Regions from separate parts of the Herbidospora sp. NBRC 101105 genome, predicted to be linked through region 3. Evidence: riboswitches for the same ligand, from Rfam matches in the RefSeq annotation. Region 3 holds a riboswitch; each other region holds the start of a gene.
What was found. Region 3 has a riboswitch for cobalamin ahead of QSK34_RS24640 (CbtB domain-containing protein). Riboswitches for the same ligand answer to the same signal wherever they lie in the genome.
Positions count from the first base shown of each region.

Region 1: it holds a riboswitch for cobalamin, as region 3 does, so the genes downstream of both, QSK34_RS35020 (5-methyltetrahydropteroyltriglutamate--homocysteine S-methyltransferase) here and QSK34_RS24640 (CbtB domain-containing protein) in region 3, are expected to answer to the same signal.
Region 2: it holds a riboswitch for cobalamin, as region 3 does, so the genes downstream of both, QSK34_RS02060 (ABC transporter substrate-binding protein) here and QSK34_RS24640 (CbtB domain-containing protein) in region 3, are expected to answer to the same signal.
Region 4: it holds a riboswitch for cobalamin, as region 3 does, so the genes downstream of both, QSK34_RS23180 (ribonucleoside-diphosphate reductase subunit alpha) here and QSK34_RS24640 (CbtB domain-containing protein) in region 3, are expected to answer to the same signal.

Region 1 is NZ_BSSX01000010.1:45,567-50,811, reverse strand. Features, by position in the region: gene QSK34_RS35040 (GntR family transcriptional regulator) at 1-105, opposite strand, end outside; gene QSK34_RS35035 (hypothetical protein) at 238-585, shown strand; gene QSK34_RS35030 (hypothetical protein) at 629-895, shown strand; gene QSK34_RS35025 (HNH endonuclease) at 1,045-1,728, opposite strand; partial or broken gene QSK34_RS35020 (5-methyltetrahydropteroyltriglutamate--homocysteine S-methyltransferase) at 2,133-2,474, opposite strand; cobalamin riboswitch at 2,591-2,766, opposite strand; gene QSK34_RS35015 (hypothetical protein) at 2,865-3,542, shown strand; gene QSK34_RS35010 (ABC transporter ATP-binding protein) at 3,539-4,297, opposite strand; gene QSK34_RS35005 (FecCD family ABC transporter permease) at 4,294-5,245, opposite strand, start outside.
Region 2 is NZ_BSSX01000001.1:443,305-448,549, reverse strand. Features, by position in the region: gene QSK34_RS02075 (serine/threonine-protein kinase) at 1-110, shown strand, start outside; gene QSK34_RS02070 (ABC transporter ATP-binding protein) at 100-876, opposite strand; gene QSK34_RS02065 (FecCD family ABC transporter permease) at 873-1,880, opposite strand; gene QSK34_RS02060 (ABC transporter substrate-binding protein) at 2,047-2,979, opposite strand; cobalamin riboswitch at 3,048-3,180, opposite strand; gene QSK34_RS02055 (sensor histidine kinase) at 3,208-4,407, shown strand; gene QSK34_RS02050 (response regulator transcription factor) at 4,398-5,042, shown strand; gene QSK34_RS02045 (acyltransferase family protein) at 5,164-5,245, shown strand, end outside.
Region 3 is NZ_BSSX01000006.1:196,291-201,535, forward strand. Features, by position in the region: gene QSK34_RS24630 (acyltransferase family protein) at 1-774, shown strand, start outside; gene dop (depupylase/deamidase Dop) at 850-2,367, shown strand; adenosylcobalamin (AdoCbl) riboswitch at 2,845-2,987, shown strand; gene QSK34_RS24640 (CbtB domain-containing protein) at 3,056-3,184, shown strand; gene QSK34_RS24645 (CbtA family protein) at 3,184-3,864, shown strand; gene QSK34_RS24650 (histidine phosphatase family protein) at 4,129-4,560, shown strand; gene QSK34_RS24655 (VWA domain-containing protein) at 4,604-5,245, shown strand, end outside.
Region 4 is NZ_BSSX01000005.1:540,309-545,553, reverse strand. Features, by position in the region: gene QSK34_RS23190 (DUF8508 domain-containing protein) at 1-1,896, opposite strand, end outside; gene QSK34_RS23185 (MBL fold metallo-hydrolase) at 2,092-2,865, opposite strand; cobalamin riboswitch at 2,956-3,170, shown strand; gene QSK34_RS23180 (ribonucleoside-diphosphate reductase subunit alpha) at 3,245-5,245, shown strand, end outside.

The DNA of each region.
Region 1 (5,245 bases), on a different contig from region 3:
GCCCGGGATGGGGTGTCCGACCTTGTACTCCCCCGACTTGATGCGGCGGCGTATCTCTGCCAGGACGGCTTCCCACTTGAGCTCGTCGGGCCGGAACTCGATCACTGGACCAGGTTAGGAACGACAGCGTTCCATGTCGTTACCAGGCGTACCCATGGGAACCTATGAGTAGGGCTAGGAAGGAGTAGGAAGGTTGGCGTAGCCTCGACCTACTGCCGTCCCCCAAGAGGAGCACCCATGCGCCCGACCATCGCCATCAGCGACCAGGACGTGGAGCAGCACAGCCGGACCTTGCGTGCCCTCGGTGCGCTGTTGGCGGCGCATGGCCTTCGTGTTCGTCTCGTGCGACGTATCGCGCTGAGGCTTGGGCAAGCCTGGACGGCCCCCGAGGACAGAGGGGTCGAACTCGACGTCTACGGGCGACGCGGGCAGCTTGCGATCGTCACCGTGAGTCTCGGAGACGGCTCGTCGTGGTTTGCGATCAGGCGGCGGCGGGCTGGCTCGGACGTTACACGGGTTCCCGTTGCAGAGCCGCAGTCTGTAGCCGTGCGGCTCGTCGACTGGGCCGCTGACGGTACGCGGTGAAGCGGCTCCGGCGATGGGATCTTTAGACGACTTGATCGGCTGCGTGAGCCCTCACTATGCGGTCGCGCAGAAAGATCACATGCGGCTTGAGTGGTACGCGCCGACTGCGGGGGCTGATCGGGTACGGGCCATGGCGTGGACGTGCGATTGCCGCGCCACCATCTATGAGCTGCTCCATGCGGGTGGGCGGGCCTTCATCCGCAAGACGATCCAGAGCGAGCCGAAACCGAAGATCGCGGAGACGTACCGCTGGCCCGTCAAGGACGCCAAGGCCGTGTGGGATCGGCTGCTTCGCGGCGAAGCACGGTAGATCCTGCGGAGGTTCATAGCGCGCCCGGGATGGCGAGACGGGCCAGCCTTCCCCGCCGCCCCCATAGCTGCCCGCATCAGCGGCCCAACCGAGGGACACAAACAATTGGGCGGCAAAGACTGCGGTCATTGCTGCGGCTATCAGGGCATTTATTCCACAGAATGGTCGATTGCCAAAATTCCAACTTCCTCGCAAATGGAAAAATGGAGCTCCATCGAGATTTCAGAGATTTCCTCTGCGATATCGCGCGTAGCCAGCTCCCGAGGCATAGGGAGCGGGCTTGCCCTAATCTCATCGGACCATTCGGCTACGTGGTGCAGTATGGATCCTGCGATTGCCGAGATTTCCGATTCCTGGCCCCAAGTTCTCTGAAAATCCAATGCCGAGCACAGCGCATAGGCATATCTTTCCGCCCAACTGTTGTCGCGGTCTGCAGGAATAGCGGATGTCTTTAGCTTAGATTTCGCGCTCGCGTGATCGATCTCTGCCTGCACCCAGGCCCCAAAGAGGGTTCGAAACTCCTGATAGGCCGCAATCCGAGTAATTTGGTCATGAGTATTTCCATAATTTGCCGAGAGCAGCGGATTAAGTGCGGCCTTGTATTGCCGCATAGCTTTCCGATCTAATGAATTATATTCACCGTCATATCGTGTATGACATGTGGGACAAAGAGCGATGAGGTTCTTGAATTCATGTCTTTTGACTTTCGCCCACGGGATGATATGTGCAATCTCAACCGGCGTGGCGCGACATGTCGGAATTGCACAACGATGGCCTGCCTCAATAAGGACTCGACGCCGTAGTTCGCGGGGGATTGCCGGTCTCGTGGCCATAAGCGGCAGTATAGCGATTGCTATCAAAACTAGGTAGAGAAGCCATAGCCTTCGAAAAGGGCTGCGTATCGTGTCAACTTTGCCCCGCACCTTGGATCAGGATCGCTCAGCCTGTCCGGGCTCGGCGTTGGGTGCTGGCGGCGCGGGCCGCGACCGGCCGAAGAGCCGCAGCGCGGTCCGCGATCGCCAGCGCGCGGCACGCCGCAGGCGAGGCCGCCTTGATCATGTAGTGAAAATCCTCGCGGCTGCATACCTTCGACTGATCTTGCTGGCATCTCGACGAACGTGACGTGACCCGGGGTGCGGCCAGTGATGCTGGTCAACGGCTCTGCGTCGTTGCTCGGACCGCTGCGACGCTCTGCTCTTCGTCGACTCTCCATGTTGCCTTTGTGCACCAACTACTGGTAGTTGGTGTCGAACCACTTCGTCATCTCCAGCGGCGGCAGGTCCGCGGTGCCGCGTGCCATGGCGAAGTAGCGGTCGAGGCCGGTCAGGGCGCGGTATCGGGCCGGGACGGCGTCGATCATGACGGTGGTGTCGAGCACCTGGTCGTACAGGCTGAAGGTGTTGGACGGGATGGTGTCGAGCCCGGCGTCGCGGAGCTCGGTCCAGACCTCGCGGCGCAACCGCGCCGCGGTCGTCTCCAGTTCGGCGGCGTCGATCACGCCGGCCCAGTGGTTCTCGGTGGCGAACTTGAGTTCCCTCCGCGCGCCGATGCGCGGGTAACCCAGAATCGTCGTCTTCACGGCTGCTTCCCTCGTCTCGCCGACATGCGGCCACGTGAAAGGGGAGACAGCGCACGACGCGCAGGCCCTCCCACGAGGCCGCGGACCACCACGCGCCGAGGTCGGCGCGCGGGCGGAGGCAGGTCTTCGGACTCGTGGGCGTGGTGCTCGTTCCTAGTGGCCGTCGCTTCCCAAGCCCGGAGGGCTCAGTGCTGGTGACGGCGGTCGTTCCCACATACCGCTGCGGGGCAGTCCCGGATTCGCACCGGGTTCCCTCTTACGACGCCCGGCTCTGGCGGAGGCGGGCGAACCATCCACGCCGCCGAGCTTATCCGCCATCGCGCCACCATGGACGTCGATCACCCGAGAAGGTACGGTCTGCGCGAGAAGTCGACCATTGGAGCCTGTCGCATGCCCTCCAAGACGGCCAGATCGGCCCGCCCCCTCCCCATCCAGGAGAAGCCCGGCCCGGGACGGTCGCGGTACGCGATCGGGCTGGTGGCCGCCATCCTCGTGGCGGGCTCGCTGGGATATCTGTTCGGGGCGCCGGACGCCACCGAGACCTCGGTCGCCGAGATGCGGGCGGCCGAGATGAAGCGCGACGCGCAGCAGGTCACGGAGCTGACGTCCACGGCCCGCACCACGGTTGGCGAGATCACCTCGGTCATGGTGGGCCTGGGAGAGGCGCTGCCGCCCGGCGGCGCGCTCGCCGCCCGGACGCCCGCCGACGCCGAGATCGCCGAGTGGCAGAAGGTGATGAAGCAGGCGGTCGACCGGCACGCGGCCACGCCGTCGGGCACGACCGCGACCAACGTGGCGCGGGCCGGGTTCCGCAGCGCCGTCGACGCCATGGCGATCGCGGTCGACACCTACGCCTACTGCCGGAAGGTGCCCACCGACGTGCGGGCCGGCTGCCTGGAGGTCGCCCTCCGGCAGCGCACGGCCGGCGTGCTGGCCTGGTCGGTGGCGGCCACCCAGCTCGACCAGATCAACGTCGACGCCGGCCACGGTCACCAGCACGTCTACCTCACCAGCACGCCGGGTGAGGGGGCCATGATGGCCGACCCCGTCCCCGAGGGCTCGAACTAGCGGGCCAGGGGCAGGTTGATCCTGGGCAGTCCGTCGGGGCCGTGGGTCACCTCCGCGGTCACGCCGTACACCTCGGTGAGCAGGCCGGCCGTGACCACCTTCGCGGGCGGGCCGTCGGCGACCAGGCGGCCTCCGCTCAGCACCGCGAGCCGGTCGCAGGCGGCCGCGGCGAGCTGGAGGTCGTGCAGGGCGGCGACGACGGTGACGCCCAGCGACCGGACCAGCCGCAGCAGCTCCACCTGGTGACGCAGGTCGAGATGGTTGGTGGGCTCGTCGAGCAGGAGCAGGCCGGGCTGCTGGACCAGCGCCCTGGCCAGGTGCACCCGCTGCCGTTCGCCGCCGGACAACCGGGCGTAGGGGCGGCGGGCCAGCGAACGCACCTCGCAGCGTTCCATCGCGTCGTCGATCAGGTCGTGTTCGGCGCGGGTGAGGCGTCCCAGGGTGCCCAGGTAGGGCACCCGGCCGAGGGCGACGATCTGCTCGACGCTGTTCTCCAGGTCGGCGGGCGACTCCTGGGTGACGACGGCCACCCGGCGGGCCACCTCGCCCGCCGGGGCGGTCCACACGTCGAGCCGGTCGACCGTGATCCGGCCTCGGTCGGGCCGCTGCCGCCGGTAGACGCAGCGCAGCAGGCTCGACTTGCCGCTGCCGTTGGGGCCGATGAGGCCCAAGATCTCCCCCGGCGCCGCCGACAGGGTGACGTCGTGGAGCACGGGCGCCCAGGAGAGGTCCTCGATCTCCAGCGAGAGGCTCACGACAGCGCCCTCCGGTTGGCTCGGGCCAGCAGGACCAGGAAGAACGGCGCGCCCAGCAGCGCGGTGATGACCCCGATGGGGATCTCGTCGGGCTGGTTGAGCAGGCGTGCCCCCACGTCGACCCACACCATCAGCAGCGCTCCGGCCAGCGCGCTCAGCGGGACCACCCACCGGTTGTCGCCGCCGGCGACCATGCGGACGGCGTGCGGCACCATCAGCGCCACGAAGCCGATGCCACCGCTGACCGACACGACCGCGCCGACCGTGATCGCCGAGCCGACGACCAGCCGCGTCCGCAGCCGGTTCACCTCGACGCCCAGGCTCGTGGCCCCCTCCTCCCCCAGCACGAGGGCGTTGAGTTCGGCCGCGCGCAGCCGGAACCACACGACGGAGATCGCGACCACGACCGCCGGGACGGGCAGGTCGTTCCATTGGGTGCCGGACAGGCCGCCGAGGGTCCAGAACAGCGCCGACCGCAACTGGGAGTCGGGTGAGTTCAGCACGATGAAATTGGTCGCGGCCTCCGCCAGTGCGGCGACGGCGACCCCCGACAGGATCAGTGAGGTGACGCCGAGCCGGCCGCCGCCGCGCGCCAGCAGCAGCACCACGGTGAAGGTGAGCATGGCGCCGGTGAAGGCCGCCACGGGCAGCAGCCACGACAGGCCCGACATCAGCGCCAGCACCGCCCCCAGCGACGCCCCCGAGCTGGCTCCGATCAGGTAAGGGTCGGCCAGCGGGTTGCGCAGCACCCCTTGGAGCACCGCGCCGGTGACGGCCAGGCCCGCGCCGACGATCGCACCGAGCAGGACCCGGGGCAGCCGGATGTCGCGCACGATCACCGCGAGCGGTCCGGAGGGGGCGTCGTGGGTGGCGAGGACGATGCGCCACACGTCCAGGAAGGGGATGTCGACCGGTCCCAGGCCGACGGCGGCGACAAGGGAGACGCCG
Region 2 (5,245 bases), on a different contig from region 3:
TGACCCGCACCGGCCAGCCGTCGGCGCTGATGACGTTCTTCTGCCCGACGGCCAAGTGTGACGACACGACGATCACGACGATCATCAGCAGCGTGAAGTTCACCCAGTAGGACGGCGCAGGTGCACGACCGGCCGTCCGGCCGGGCCGGCGCCGATGGTCACACGGGCGCCGAAGTGGCGGGTGACGAGGTCCTCGGTGAGCACCTCGCCGGGCCCGCCGGCCGCCACCGCCGTGCCGCCGCTCATCAGGAGCAGGTCGTCGGCGTACTGGGCGGCCAGGGTGAGGTCGTGGAGGGTGCTGACGACGGTGAGGCCGTCGTCGCGGCGCAGCCGGTCGACCAGCTCCAGCACCTGCTGCTGGTGGCCGAGGTCGAGCGCGGTGGTCGGCTCGTCGAGCAGCAGCACGGGCGCCTCCTGGGTGAGCGCGCGGGCCAGCACGACCCGCTGGCGCTCGCCGCCGCTGAGCCGTTCCAGGGGCCGCGCGGCCAGGCCGGTGAGGTCGAGGCGGTCGAGCACCGCGCGGACCGTCTCGGTGTCGCGGGCGCTCTCCCGCCCCCAGTAGGGGATGTACGGCGTGCGCCCCAGCAGGGCGTACTCGTGGACGGTCATGTCGGGCGGCAGCAGCGGGCTCTGCGGCGCGTAGGCCAGCAGCCGGGCCCGGTCGCGGGGCGCGAGGTCGCGTACCGGACGGCCTGCGACGGTGATCAGCCCCGTGCAGGGCAGCAGCCCCATGACGGCCTTGAGCAGGGTCGACTTCCCGGCCCCGTTGGGCCCGATGACGGCCAGCCAGCGGCCCTCGCGGGCGGTGGCCGTCACGCCGCGCAGCACCGGCCGCCCGCCGAGCTCCACGCCCACGCCGGTGATCTCGACGGTCACGTCTCCACCTTCCGGGTGGCCCGCAGGATGGTGACGAAGAACGGGGCCCCGACGAACGCGGTGACCACCCCGATGGGCAGTTCGGCGGGGGCCAGCACGGTCCGGGCGATCAGGTCGGCCGTCACCAGGAACGCCCCGCCCGCCAGCAGCGACAGCGGCAGCACCACGCGGTAGGACCCCCCGGCGAGCCGCCGGACCGCGTGGGGCACCACGACGCCGACGAACCCGATCAGCCCGCCGGCCGACACGGCGGCGGCGGTCGCCAGCGAGGCCGCGACCAGCACGACCAGCCGCACCCGCCCGGCCCGCACGCCCAGCGAGGAGGCCTCGTCGTCGCCGACCGAGAGCACGTCGAGCAGCCGCCCGTGCAGCAGCAGGATCGCGGCGGCCACCACGGCGTAGGGCGCGCACATGACGACCTGCTCCCACCCGCCGCCGACGTCGCCGAGGATCCACGCGTAGACCCGCTGCAGCTCCTCGACCTTGAGCTGCTGGAGGAACGTCTGGACGGCGGTCAGGAACGACGTCACCGCCACCCCCGCGAGCACCAGGGTCGCGGTGCCGCCGCCCCGGGTCGCGGTGTGCCCCAGCCCGTACGCGAGCAGCACCCCGCCCGCCGCCCCGCAGAAGGCCGCGAGGGGCACCGCCGCCCCGTCGCCCACGGCCACGATGACCAGCGTGACGGTCAGCCCGGCCCCGGCGGCGGCCCCCAGCAGGTAGGGGTCGGCCAGCGGGTTGCGGAACACGCCCTGGTACCCGGCGCCCGCGACGGCCAGCAGCCCGCCGACCATGGCGCCGAGCAGCACCCGGGGCAGCCGCAGCTCGAACAGCACCCCGGTCTCCAGCGGCGTCAGCCCGGAGTGGGCCGACACGAACGGCAACCGGTCGGCCAGCGCTAGCACCACACCCTTCAGGGGCAGCCCGGCCGCGCCGACCATGAGCCCGGCGGTCATACAGGCCGCCAGCACGACGGCGGCCCCCGCGAACATCACGCCCCTGCGCATCAGCGGGCAGCTCTGAAGGCGGCTGCGGGAAAGCCCCGGCAGAGACCGGCGCGACCGGCCGGCGCCCCCGCCCTGCGGAACCTCCGGAACAGGGCCGCGCGATCAGTTCGCCCTTCCGGAGGCAGTCCTCGGGAAAAAGCCCCGGCCGTGGAGATGATCTCGGCCATCAGCCCGCGGCCTTGGCCACCCCGGCGCCGATGGCCCTGGCCAGGTCGACCACGCGGGGGCCCCACCGGGAGGCGACGTCGTCGTCGAGCTCGACCACGTCGCCGTTCTCGACGGCCTTGAGGCCGCCCCAGCCGGGCCGCTCCGCGAGGGCCTTGGCGTTCTGCCCGCAGCACTTCACGTCGGCCAGGAAGATCAGGTCGGGGTCGGCCTTCGCGACGAACTCGGCCGACAGCTTGGGGTAGCCGCCCGCCGCGTCGGGGGCCTCGTCGGCGATGTTGACCAGGCCGAACAGGGCGTAGACCTGGCCGATGAAGGTGGTCGAGGTCGCGGCGTAGGGGGTGACGTCGAGCTCGTGGTAGTAGGTCAGCTCGGCCTTGGGGGCGGCGGCGGCCAGCGCGGCGAGCTCGCGCTTCATGCCGGCCACGACCTCGTCGGCCTTGGGCCGGTTGCCGGTGGCGGTGCCGAGCTTCTCGATCTCGGCGTACGCGTCGTCGATCTTGGTGGCGGCGGTCAGCACCAGCACCGGCACGCCGAGTTTGCCGAGGCCGGCGACCACGCCTTCGAGGTCGTTGGAGACGACCACCAGGTCGGGGTTGCGCGCGGTGATGGCCTCGACGTTGGGCTTGAAGCCCGACAGGTCGGTCTTGGGGGCCTCTGCGGGGAAGTTCGACTGGTCGTCGACCGCGGTGACCTGCGGCCCGGCGCCGATGGCGAACAGCGACTCGGTGGCCGTCGGCGACAACGACACGATCCGCTGCGGCCTGGCGGCGATCGTCACCGCGCCGTTGGCGGCCTGGACCGTCACGGGGAAGGGGCCGCTGGGGGCGGCGGACGCGGCGGGGGCGGGGGTGGCGGTGTCACTGCTGCCGCAGCCGGACAGCAGGGCGACACCCAGCAACACGCCCGCGAGGGCCGTGCGTAGGGGCCTCACGAGTTTCCTCCGAAGGGAGTTGCCGGAAACGAGAGACCCGGGGACGGATCACCCTTTCCACGAGGGCGGACGACGTCGGCGACGACGCAGGCGACCTGGCTGACCCTCGGAGGAGGGATCACAGTTGCGGGAACAGCGCCGGGTTCACACCGGACTTCGCTGCGGCGTCACGCGTCCCATACGTTACCAACAGCCTTTTCGCCGGGAACGTGAGGCTATGCTGACCGCATGGTGCGGCGGACCGTCACGGCGACCGGGCGGCTTCTGCTGGGACTCCTCCTGGTCCCCCTGTGCCTGCTGGCCATCGCCGTCACCGTCTTCACCCTCGTCGTCTCCGCGACCTACCTCGGGCTGCTCCTGCTCCCCTACGCCATCCGGCTCAACCGGGGCGTCGCGTCGCTGGCCCGGCGGAACGCGGGGGCGTGGCTCGGCCGGCCGGTCACGGCGTCGTACCACCCGATCAGGGGCGGCGTGCTCACCCGGGTGCGCGTGGTCATGGGCGACCCGCAGACCTGGCGGGATCTGGCGTTCCTCGCCCAGCACGTGTTCACCGGCCCGTTCGGCGCGATCCCGGCGGTCGCGTTGTGGGGCGCGCTCGGCTGGGCGCTGTCGCTGCCGCTGTGGTGGGACGCGCTCGGGCCCGGCCACCACATCTACCTGCCGTGGGCGCTCGACTCGTGGGCGACGGTGGCGGTCACCGTCCCGTTGTTCATGGCGCTGGTCGCGGCCGTCGGGTTCCGGGTCGTGCCGCTGGTCGCCGACGGGCTGGCGCAGCTGGCCCGGTCGCTGCTCGCGACGCCGCAGCACGTGCGGCTGGCCGAGCGGGTGGCCGAGGCGCTCGACGCCCACGGCTACGAGCTGCGCCGCATCGAACGCGACCTGCACGACGGCGCGCAGGCCCGGCTGGTCTCCATCGCCATGCGGCTCGGCATCGCCGAACGTGTCCTGGCCACCGACCCCGGCAAGGCCGCCGCCCTGATCACCGAGGCCCGGCTGAGCACCGAGGAGACCATGACCGAGCTGCGCGGGATCATCCGCGGCATGTACCCGCCGATCCTGGCCGACCGGGGCCTGCCGGGGGCGGTCGCGGCGCTGGCGGCCCGCTCGCCGGTGCCGGTCGAGACCGAAACGGCCGACGTCGGGCGGCTCCCGGCGGCGGTCGAGGCGGCGGCCTATTTCGTGATCGCCGAGGCGCTGACGAACGTCGCCCGGCACAGCTCCGCCGGCAAGGCGAGGGTGCGCGTCCGGCGTACCGAGAACAGGCTGACCGCCGAGGTCACCGACGACGGCCGGGGCGGCGCCGACGAGAACGGCGGATCCGGGCTGGCCGGCATCCGCCGCCGGGTCAGCGCCTTCGACGGCGTGACCACACTGACCAGCCCGCCCGGCGGGCCGACGACGCTGCGGGTGGAGCTGCCGTGCGAGTGATCATCGTGGAGGACAGCGTGCTGCTGGCCGAGGGCCTCACGCTGCTGCTCAACACCGAGGGCCACGAGGTCGTCGCCACCGTGGGCACCGCCGCGGAGTTCCACACGGCCGTCGACGAGCACCGCCCCGACATCGCCGTGGTCGACATCCGGCTGCCCCCGACCTTCCGCGACGAGGGGGTGCGCGCCGCCGTGGAGGTCCGCCGCGTCCACCCCGGCCAGCCGATCCTGGTGCTCTCCCAGTACGTCGAGCAGACCTACGCGACGGAGCTGCTGGCCGGGGGCGGCGGCGGCATCGGCTACCTGCTGAAGGACCGCGTGGCCCGGGTGTCGGAGTTCGTCGACGCGCTGGAGCGGGTGGCCAAGGGAGGCACCGCCATGGACCCCGAGGTCATCGCCCAGCTCCTGGTCCGCCGGCACGCCCACCCGATCGACTCGCTCACCCCGCGCGAGCGCGAGGTCCTGTCGCTGATGGCCGAGGGCCACTCCAACACCGACATCGCGGCCTCGCTCGTGGTCACCGAACGGGCCGTGCACAAGCACGTGGGCAACATCTTCGCCAAACTCGGCCTGCCGCCGAGCGACAGCGGCCACCGCCGCGTGCTGGCGGTCCTGGCCTATCTGAGCGGGGTGTAGCCAGCACCACCATCCGCGGTGGCGGAGACCCGTCGATCAAGTCGGGTGCCCGCGGGACCGACTTCGACGGCCGTTCTCGGGAGGCTCAAGGGGAACCGATTCCCCCCGAAGGCGGCCCCCCATGTCGATGACCCACCCCCATCCCGTCCATCCCGTCGCCTCGCCGCGCGACCCGTTCGTCGACGTCCTGCGGGTGCTGGGCA
Region 3 (5,245 bases):
TACACGAGCGTCGAGTACTTCAGACCCAACCTGGACACCGTCGGCTACGTGATCAACCTCACGATGCTGCAGGAGGCGTTCGGCGTCATCCCGGCCGGGGGAGTGTTCTGGTCGCTCTGGGTGGAGCTGAAGTTCTACCTCCTGATCTCCATCGTGGTGATCATGGGCGTCAACCTGCGGCGGGCCATGGGGTTCATGTGGGTGTGGCTGGCCGCCGCGATCTTCGCCGAGTGGCTGCAGAACGACCTGGTCACCGAGATCGTCATGCCCCGGCAGGCGCCCTACTTCATCGCCGGCATGGCCTTCTACCTGATCTACCGCGAGGGCTCCACCGTCACCCGGTGGGGGTTCGTCCTGGTCGGCTACGCCTGCTCCCTGTACGTGGCCCTGGAGCGCATCCAGAGCCGGATCGACCTCGTGGGGATCAAGAACTTCCCGGCGCCGCCGCCGGCCGTCATCGCCTGGATCACGGTCATCTACGTGCTCATGGCGGCCGTCGCCCTCGGGTGGCTGCGCTGGGTGCGGTGGCGGGCGCTGACGACGGTGGGGGCCCTCACCTACCCGCTCTACCTGGTACATCAGAACGTCTCGGCGGTACTTATCCCGGGATTCCGGGAATCTATAAATCCGTGGGTGCTCGCCGGGGGCACGATGCTGGCATCGATTCTTCTGTCGTATGCTGTATACCGGCTTGTTGATCGCCCAGGTCAGCGGTTGCTGCGCCGTCTGATGGGCAGGAGCCCAATGGAACAACGCCAGGCATCGGTGCCGTAACTGTCTGGTGGCCGGGCATAGTGAAGGGGCTAGGCTCGGGATATAAACGGCGGAACGACAGGCCATGGGGTGCGCATGACAGTCCGGCGGGTGATGGGCATCGAGACCGAGTACGGAATTTCCGTGCCCGGTCAACCAGGTGCGAATGCGATGGTGACCTCGTCACAGGTCGTCAACGCATACCTGGCGGCCTCGGCCGCGCGCGCCCGCCGCGCCCGGTGGGACTTCGAGGAGGAGAACCCCCTCCGCGACGCCCGGGGTTTCGACCTCGCCCGTGAGGCGGCCGACTCCAGCCAGCTCACCGACGAGGACCTCGGCCTCGCCAACGTCATCCTCACCAACGGCGCCCGGCTCTACGTCGACCACGCCCACCCCGAATACTCCACGCCCGAGTGCACCAACCCCCGGGCCGCGGTCATCTGGGACAAGGCGGGCGAGCGGGTCATGCACGACGCGGCCGTCCGGGCCTCGGGCATGCCGGGCAACGCGCCCATCCAGCTCTACAAGAACAACACCGACTCCAAGGGCGCCAGCTACGGCTGCCACGAGAACTACCTGATGCGCCGGGCGACCCCGTTCGCCGACATCGTGCGCCACCTGACCCCGTTCTTCGTCTCCCGCCAGGTCTTCGCGGGGGCGGGCAAGGTCGGCATCGGGCAGGACTCGCGCGGCGACGGCTACCAGATCTCCCAGCGGGCCGACTTCTTCGAGGTCGAGGTCGGCCTTGAGACGACGCTCAAGCGGCCGATCATCAACACCCGCGACGAGCCCCACGCCGACCCGGAGAAGTACCGCCGGCTCCACGTGATCATCGGCGACGCGAACATGTCCGAGATCTCGACCTACCTGAAGCTCGGCACCACCTCGCTCGTCCTGGCGATGATCGAAGACGGCTTCCTGACGGTCGACCTGTCGGTCGAGTCGCCGGTCGCCGCGCTGCGCGCGATCTCCCACGACCCGTCCTGCAAGCACGTCGTGACGCTGCGGTCGGGCCGGAAGATGACGGCGGTGCAGCTCCAGATGGAATACCTAGAGCAGGCCCGCAAATACGTCGAAGACCGCTACGGCTCCAACGCCGACGAGATGACCAAAGACGTGCTCAACCGGTGGGAGTCGGTGCTGACCCGCCTGGCCGAAGACCCGATGCAGCTCTCGCGGGAGCTCGACTGGGTGGCCAAGCTGGAGCTCCTCGAGGGCTACCGCACCCGCGACAAGCTTCCCTGGTCCCACCCCCGGCTGCAGCTGGTCGACCTCCAGTACGCCGACATCCGGCCCGAGCGGGGGCTCTACAACCGGCTCGTCGAGCGCGGCCGGATGCAGCGCCTGGTTACGGAAGACGACGTGGAGCGTGCTATCGAAACGCCGCCCACCGACACCCGGGCCTACTTCCGGGGCCGCTGCCTGCGGCAGTACAGCGAGTCGGTGGCGGCCGCGTCGTGGGACTCGGTGATATTCGACATCCCTGGCCGCGAGTCGCTGCAGCGCGTTCCGACGCTGGAGCCGCTGCGCGGGACCAAGGCCCACGTGGGCGACCTGCTCGACCGCTGCCGCACGGCGGCCGAACTGGTCGCGGCCCTGACGGGCGACTCGTGAGCTGAGGTCACCTCCAGGCGACGGCGGCTGAGGCCGCGTCCACGCGACACCCACATTTCTGGAAAGCCCGGGGCCATTCGGCACCGGGCTTTCTCGCGTCCGGCTTGGCATGCGGGGGCTGGGGGTGCCTGGCTGTGCTGCGAGGGCTGGGGTGTGGCTGGGCTGCGAGGTTGGGGGTGCCGGGTGGCGGGGTGCGTGGCTGGTTGTCCCGCTTGGGCCGGGGCCTATGCGGGGCTGGCGTTCCGGTTGGGTCTGAGGGATTGGGCGTGCCGGGTGGCGACTCCGTACATCCGGGCTTAAATGCGTCGGCGGTAACCGTTGCCTGGCGGGTGGGGAGGTGGCCACAAGCGGCGCAGCTCTGGCTCGTGGCCGCTCGATGGGTCTCGTTGGAGGCCGGCCTCTGTCCTGTTAAGATGATCTACTTTGTAAAGGGGTCGGGATCATGCCGTCTTGACGGGTTTTGGCATATCGGGGTACGTTCGCCGGGAATTGTGGCGGCGTGAGGGAAACCGGTGAGAGTCCGGTACGGTCGCGCCACTGTGATCCATCGCCGATGGAGAGTCAGGTCACCACCCGCCACGTTGATCTACGACAGGGACGCGCAATCCCGGAGGAGGATCGTGGCGTGAGCCAGATGTCCAGCTCCCCAGTCATTCCCGTTCGCACCTTACTGCCCTGGTCGGCGGCGGTGCCCGTACTGCTGATCGTCGCCTATCTGGTGACGATGGACTCGGCGGGGCTGCTCGCGCAGACCGGTGACTTCCTGCATGAGCTCATGCACGACGGTCGTCACCTGCTCGGCGTGCCCTGCCACTGATGATCAAGGACTTCTTCCTCCGGGGCCTCGGCGCCGGAGCCGTCGCCGGGCTGCTCGCGGGACTCTTCGGGTTCCTCGTCGGGGAGCCCTCCATCGACCAGGCCATCGCGATCGAGGAGGCCGCCGCCGGTGCGGGGCACTCGCACGCCGACGAACTGGTCGGCCGCGGGGGGCAGGTCTTCGGGTTGTTCCTCGCCACCACCCTCTACGGGCTCGTCATCGGCGGGCTGTTCGCGCTCGCCTACGCCTTCGTCAGAGGCAGGTTCGGGCCCGCGAACGAGCAGGCGCTGGCCGTCACGCTGGCGGCCGGGGGGTTCCTGGCCGTCGTGCTCGTCCCGTTCCTCAAGTATCCGGGCAATCCGCCCGCCGTCGGCGACCCGGACACCATCGGGCAGCGGACCGTGCTCTACCTGGTCATGCTCGCCATCGGGCTGCTGGCCCTCGGCGCGGGGGCGGTGATCCACCGGCGGTTCGGGTGGGTCGCGGCCGTCCCGGCGTTCCTGGTGATCGTCGGGGTCGCGTACGCGGTGCTGCCGGGCGTCCAGGAGGTGCCGGCAGGGTTCCCGGCGGTGTTGTTGTGGAACTTCCGGGTGTCGTCGCTGGGCCTGCAGGTCGTGCTCTGGGGCGTGCTCGGATCGGTGTTCGCCCTGTTGTCCGCCCGGCAGCGGGTGCGGGTCTGACCGCGGGCGGGGACGGCGGCCACGCGACCGGCCGCCGCTCCCGCACCGGTTCCACCCTCGCCATGCACGGAGGCGGAGAACCAGAGCCGGTCGGCTCGTGGCGGCTACGGGAACGAGCGGTCATCCGGCGGGCAACCCCTCAGAAGGCCAAGCGGGCGAGTGGTCCAGCGCCACTGATCGAGCAGGAGGCGCTTCGTGAAGGCCGTGCGGGTGACGTTGGTGGCGCATCCCCTGACCGCGAGCCAGCGGGACGGGGCGTTTCCAGTGGCCGATGAGCCTGCCGAGGTCGTCTCGTTCAGCGCGCCGGCCGGGGCCACCCGCGTCGTGCGGGGGCCCGAGGCGCGGTGTGATCTGGTTCCCGGGGCCGAGGTCGTGCCCGAGTTGCGGGACCTCGACATGGGGAGCTGGGCCGGCGTGCGGCTGGCCGACGTCGATCCCTCAGAGCTGGCCCGGTGGGTCGGGGATCCCGGGGCCGTGCCGCACGGTGGCGAGTCGGTGAACGAACTGCTCGTCAGGGTGCGGGGGTGGCTGGGGCGGCTCGACGGCGGGGCGGTGCTGGCCCTCACCCATCCGGCCGTCGTCCGGGCCGCCGTGTCCGTGGCGACGGGGGCGGACCATCGGCGGGTCGACGTGCCGCCGCTCGGGCGGGCGTCGCTCACCGGCGCGGGTGGCCGGTGGAATCTGCGGTTGCAGTGAAAGGAAGTCGGGAGTGACCTATCCGTTCAGCGCGGTCGTCGGGATGGACGACCTCAAACTGGCGCTCGTCCTGAACGCCGTGTCGCCGCAGGTGGGCGGGGTGCTCGTGCGCGGGGAGAAGGGCACGGCGAAGTCGACGATCGTGCGGGCGCTGGCCGAGCTGCTCCCGGCCGTCGACGTCGTGCCGGGGTGCCGGTTCGCCTGTGACCCGGCGGCGCCGTACGGCCAATGCCCCGACGGACCCCACGACGGCGGGAGGGAGACGCGCCGGGCGCGGCTCGTCGAACTGCCCGTCGGGGCGTCGGAGGATCGCCTCGCCGGGTCGCTCGACCTGGAGAAGGCCCTCGCGCACGGGGTCGCGGCCTTCGAGCCGGGGCTGCTGGCCGCGGCGCATCGCGGGGTGCTCTACGTCGACGAGGTCAACCTGCTGCACGACCACCTGGTCGACCTGCTGCTCGACGCCGCCGCGCTCGGCACCTGCTACGTCGAGCGCGAGGGCGTGTCGGTGCGGCACGCCGCGCGTTTCCTGCTGGCCGGGACGATGAACCCCGAGGAGGGGGAGCTGCGGCCGCAGCTGCTCGACCGGTTCGGGCTGACGGTCGAGGTCCGGGCGTCGCGTGACCCGGGGGAGCGGGCCGAGGTGATCCGCCGCCGGATGGCCTACGAGCGCGACCCCGACGGGTTC
Region 4 (5,245 bases), on a different contig from region 3:
CCACGCCGACGACGTCGGGTTGATGCGGCCGGGGCTGGCCGACAGGTAGACCTGGTTGCTCGTCGGACGCTCGCGCAACACCGTCACGGCGGTGTCGGCGTCGCCGCCCGGACGGTCCACGAAGGTGGTCCGGGCCGGGTTGAACAGGAAGACCTGGCGGATGTTGCCGCCGGGGGCGCCGCCGTCGGTGCCCTCGTTGGGGTCGATCGAGCGCCAGTCGTAGGTCGGGCCGCCGGCCGCGACGATGGCCGCGATGAACTTGGCCACGGTCTGGTCGGCCGCCACGGTGCCGGTGGCGGTGCCGTTGTTGTCCTGGATCTCCTCCAGGGCCAGGATGTCCGGCGTGCCGAGGTTGACGACCACGGCCTCGGCGAGGCGCTGGTACTTCGCCGCCGAGTCGCCGACGGTCAGGTTCTCGACGTTGTACGTCGCGATCGACAGGTCGCCGGCCTTCTTCGCCGGGGTCACCTTCTGGCGCTTGAGGCCGCCCTCGGTGATGGCGCCGAGCTGGGTGGCCTGGAGGACGTAGCCGCCGAAGCTCTGGTAGTCGATGACGCCGGTGGTGCCGGCGGCCAGCGTCGAGCCGACGTTGGCCGCGGGGGCGCCGACGAGCGACTGGATGAAGAACCGGCCCGCGTTGTTGTCGGCGTAGTCGAGGTAGATGTGGCCGCCGCGCGGGGTCGGGTTGTGCGCCGGGTCGAAGGTGACCCACAACTCGCCGAACTCGGTGTTGACCGGGCTGACCAGCTTGGTGGTCTCCGCGACGGTGGCGCGCATGCCCTCGTGGACCTCCAGCCAGTCGAGCACGTACGACGACGGCTCCAGCGGCTGGGCCTCAAGGGAGCCCGACTTGGTGTAGGCCGGGGGCAGGTCCACGGTCACCGGCGCGGGCAGCGGGTTTCCGCTCGACAGCTTGACGGTGCTGACGGTGCCGCCGAGCTCGGTCAGCGCCTGCGAACCCGTGGCGGGGCGATACTCGGTGACGCGGCCGGAGGCCAGCACCGAGTCGCCGGGCACGACCGTCGGCGAGGTCGTGCCCATGAAGACGAAGATGCCCTCTGAGGTCAGCGGGTCGGCGTCGACCGACGGGTCCTGCATCCAGTAGCCGCGCGAGCTGCCGGTGGTGCGGACGGCGGTGACGATGCCGGGCACGTTGGTGACGTTCTGGCCGACGATCGGGGAGATCCGGCCGCTGCCCTGGATGTCGTGGATGCGCACGGCGCCGGGCGTAGGGTCGGTCGGGCCGCCCGTGTCGGTCGCGGTGACCGTGGTGCCGGCCGAGTTGGTGGCCTTCGGCACACCGGCGGTGAAGTCGACCGAGTTGTTGTCGGTGTCGGTCATAGCGCCGGACCGGGCGGCGGCCGTGGTGTTCGACAGGCCGGGGGCCGCGAGGGTCTCGACGTTGGCGGTCGCGCCGTAGCCGACGAGGTCCTTCACGTTCGGGGCGGTCGCGCAGGAGGTGCCGCAGCCGACCAGCGGGACCTGCGCGGTGACCAGCGCGACGACACCCGAGGTGGCCGACATCGGGATCGAGCCGGTGGCGTCGGGGGTCGGCAGGCTCAGCGTGCCGCCGGCGCCGGGCGCCTGCTGGACCAGGTACTTGCCGTGGGCCGGGATCGTTCCGCTCAGGTTCGTCATCTGGAAGACGGCACCTGCGGCCGAGGCGTATTGAACGCTCCAACCGGACACGTTGATCGGGCTGCCGGTGAGGTTCGCCAGCTCGATGTAGTCGTTCTTGATGGTCGCGCCCGAGTTGCCGCCACCGCCGTAGACGCCGGAGATGACGACGTCGGTCGAGAGGGCGCTCGCGGGAGCCGGGACGGTCGTCAGGGTGGCCGCGACCGCTAACGACAGACCTGCCGCAGCGATCAGGCGGCGTGCTCTGGGATTAGCCACAGGTGTTCTGCTCCTTGGGGGAGATGGTCTCCACAGAGCATGGTGGCACCGCATATGCCTTGGAAATGGCACATTCTGCTACTACCGAGGAGTTCGCCGTTTCTTTCCGTGACGTTTCACTTCGCCCAGGTCCGCGACGTGGACAAACGGCTTTCTGACGACACTCGTGGACGGATCACCGACAATCCCAGTCGGCTAGAACGAGGTCGACTCTCCGGGCTCCAAGAGGTGCAGCCGGTCGGCGAGTTCGTACTTCTCGAAGGCGTCCAGCAGGTCGGCCGGGCCCTCGGTGAAGTGCTGCCAGCCCTCCATGTGGACGGGGATCACCACCTCCGCGCCGGTGATCAACGTCGCCTCCACCACCTCCTCGGCCGTGAAGGTCAGGAAGCCGTCGAGCAGCGGGGTCCGGGCCGCGCCGGCGAAGAAGACGCCGGCGTCCATCGGGCCGAGCCGTTCGGTGATCTCGCGGGTCGCCTCAAGCGAGGCGTTGTCGCCGCTCACGTAGATCGCCGGTAGATCGAAGGCGGTCAGCACGAAGCCCGTCACCGGGCCGGTGAGATCTTCCGTGCCGGGTGGCCCGTGGCGGCCGGGCACCCACGTGATGCGGAGGGAGCCGCCGTCGGGCCGCTCGAAGGTCCGGTGTTCCCAGGGCCGCAGGCCGGTGATGTCCTCACCGAGCCGTTCGGCCGCCTCGGGCGTGGTCAGCACCTCGGGCACCTCGTCGAGCAGGGCCCGGCCCGAGCGGTCGAGGTTGTCGGCGTGCTGATCGTGGGAGAGCAGGACGATGTCGAGATCGCCCAGTTCCTCCGGGGAGACGGCCGGGCCGGTGGTCTTGATGAGCGTCCGGGTGCCGCTGGGGATCGGTCCGGGCGCGTCGAAGGCCGGATCGGTGAGCAGCCGGAGGCCGCCGATCTCCAGCAGCGCCGTGGGCCCGCCCACCAGTCGCACGGTGCAGGTTTTCCGCTCCATCACCCCATCCTGCGCACACTCCGCCAGGGGGATTCGTCCGGGGGTGCCGGACACCACATGTTGATGTGACAGCCGATCTCGATCCCAGATATGGTGTCTCACGCGTTGGTTCGCCCCGCCCGCCAGCCGGGGCGCCGTAAGAGGGAACCCGGTGGGAATCCGGGACTGCCCCGCAGCGGTGAGTGGGAACGAAAGCCGTCAATCGAGCACTGGGCTGCCGAAGGCCTGGGAAGCGACGGCCGGTAGGCGCTTCGCGACGAAGCACGCCCGCGAGTCCGAAGACCTGCCAATCGCGTTTTGGTCCGAGGCCGCGTGGGACGGCCCCGCCCGGTGCCCTCGTGCCCGCGCGCCTCGGTGAGTTCGCGAGGAGAGGACGAGGATGCGCATCAAGAAGCGCGACGGCTCGCTCGAACCGGTCGACGTGACCAGGATCGTGGCCGCGGTGGAGAGTTGTTCCGGCGGGCTCGACGACGTCGAGCCGCTGCGGGTCGCCACCAGGACGATCAGTGGCCTGTACGACGGCGCCACCACCGCCGAACTCGACCGTCTGTCGATCCAGACCGCCGCCGAGATGATCGGCGAGGAGCCGCAGTACTCCCGGCTGGCCGCGCGGCTGCTGGCGGCGTACATCCGCAAGGAGGTCGAGGCCGACACGTTCAGCCGGTCGATCAAGGAGGGCCACGCCCTCGGCCTGATCGGCGACACCACCGCCGCCTTCGTGGCCGACCACGCCGACCTGCTCGACGCCACGATCGACACCGGCAACGACCGGCGGTTCGAGTACTTCGGCCTGCGCACCGTGTACGACCGCTACCTGCTCCGCCACCCCCAGACCCGGCTCCCCGTGGAGACCCCGCAGTTCTGGCTGCTCCGGGTGGCCTGCGGGCTGGCGCGCACGCCCGAGGAGGCGGTCGAGCTCTACCGCCTGATGTCGTCGCTGTCCTACCTGCCCAGCTCGCCGACGCTGTTCAACTCCGGCACCGGGCACACCCAGATGTCGTCGTGCTACCTGGTCGACTCCCCGCGCGACGAGCTCGGCTCGATCTACGAGCGGTACGCCCAGGTCGCCCACCTGTCGAAGTTCGCCGGCGGCATCGGCATCTCCTGGTCGCGGGTCCGGTCGAGGGGGGCCCTGATCAAGGGCACCAACGGCCACTCCAACGGCATTGTGCCGTTCCTGCGCACCCTCGACGCCTCCGTGGCCGCCGTCAACCAGGGCGGCCGCCGCAAGGGCGCCGCGTGCGTCTACCTGGAGCCCTGGCACCCCGACGTCGAGGAGTTCCTGGAGCTGCGGGACAACACCGGCGAGGACGCCCGCCGCACCCACAACCTCAACCTGGCGAACTGGATCCCCGACGAGTTCATGCGCCGCGTCGAGGCCGACCAGATGTGGTCGCTGTTCGACCCGAACGAGCTGCCCGAGCTGCCCGACCTGTGGGGCGAGGCCTTCGACGAGGTCTACCGCAAGGCGGAGCAGGACGGCCGTCAGGTGCGCCAGATCCGCGCCCGCGACCTCTACGCCAAGATGATGCGCACCCTGGCCCAGACCGGCAACGGCTGGATGACCTTCAAGGACACCTCGAACCGCACCTGCAACCAGGCCGCCGAGCCGGGCAACGTGGTGCACCTGTCGAACCTGTGCACCGAGATCATCGAGGTGTCGAACGACGAGGAGACCGCGGTCTGCAACCTGGGTTCGATCAACCTGGCCGCCCACCTGGCCGACGGCGGCATCGACTGGGCCAAGCTCCGCCGGACCGTCAAGACGGCCGTGGTCTTCCTCGACCGCGTGATCGACATCAACTACTACCCGACCAAGCAGGCCGCGGCGAGCAATCCCCGCTGGCGTCCGGTCGGCCTCGGGCTGATGGGGCTCCAGGACGTCTTCTTCGCGCTCCGGCTGCCCTTCGACTCCCCTGAGGCGAAGGAGCTCTCCACCCGGATCTCCGAGGAGATCTACCTGACCGCTCTGGACACCTCGGCCGACCTCGCGGCCGAACACGGTCCGCATCCGGCGTACCAGGAGACCTGGGCCGCCCGCGGCAGGCTCCAGCCCGACCTGCACGGCCTCAGCCCCGAATGGACCGCGCTCCGCGCGAAGATCGCCGAGTACGGGCTGCGCAACTCCCTGCTGATCGCCATCGCCCCGACCGCGACCATCGCCTCGATCGCGGGCTGCTACGAGTGCGTCGAGCCGCAGGTGTCGAATCTCTTCAAGCGCGAGACGCTCAGTGGAGAGTTCCTCCAGATCAACAACGCGCTGGTCGCCGAGCTCAAGGCGCGCGGCCTGTGGACGGAGCCGATCCGCACGGCCATCCGTCAGGCCGAGGGCTCGGTCCAGGGCATCGCCGAACTGCCCGGCGAGATCAGGACCCTGTTC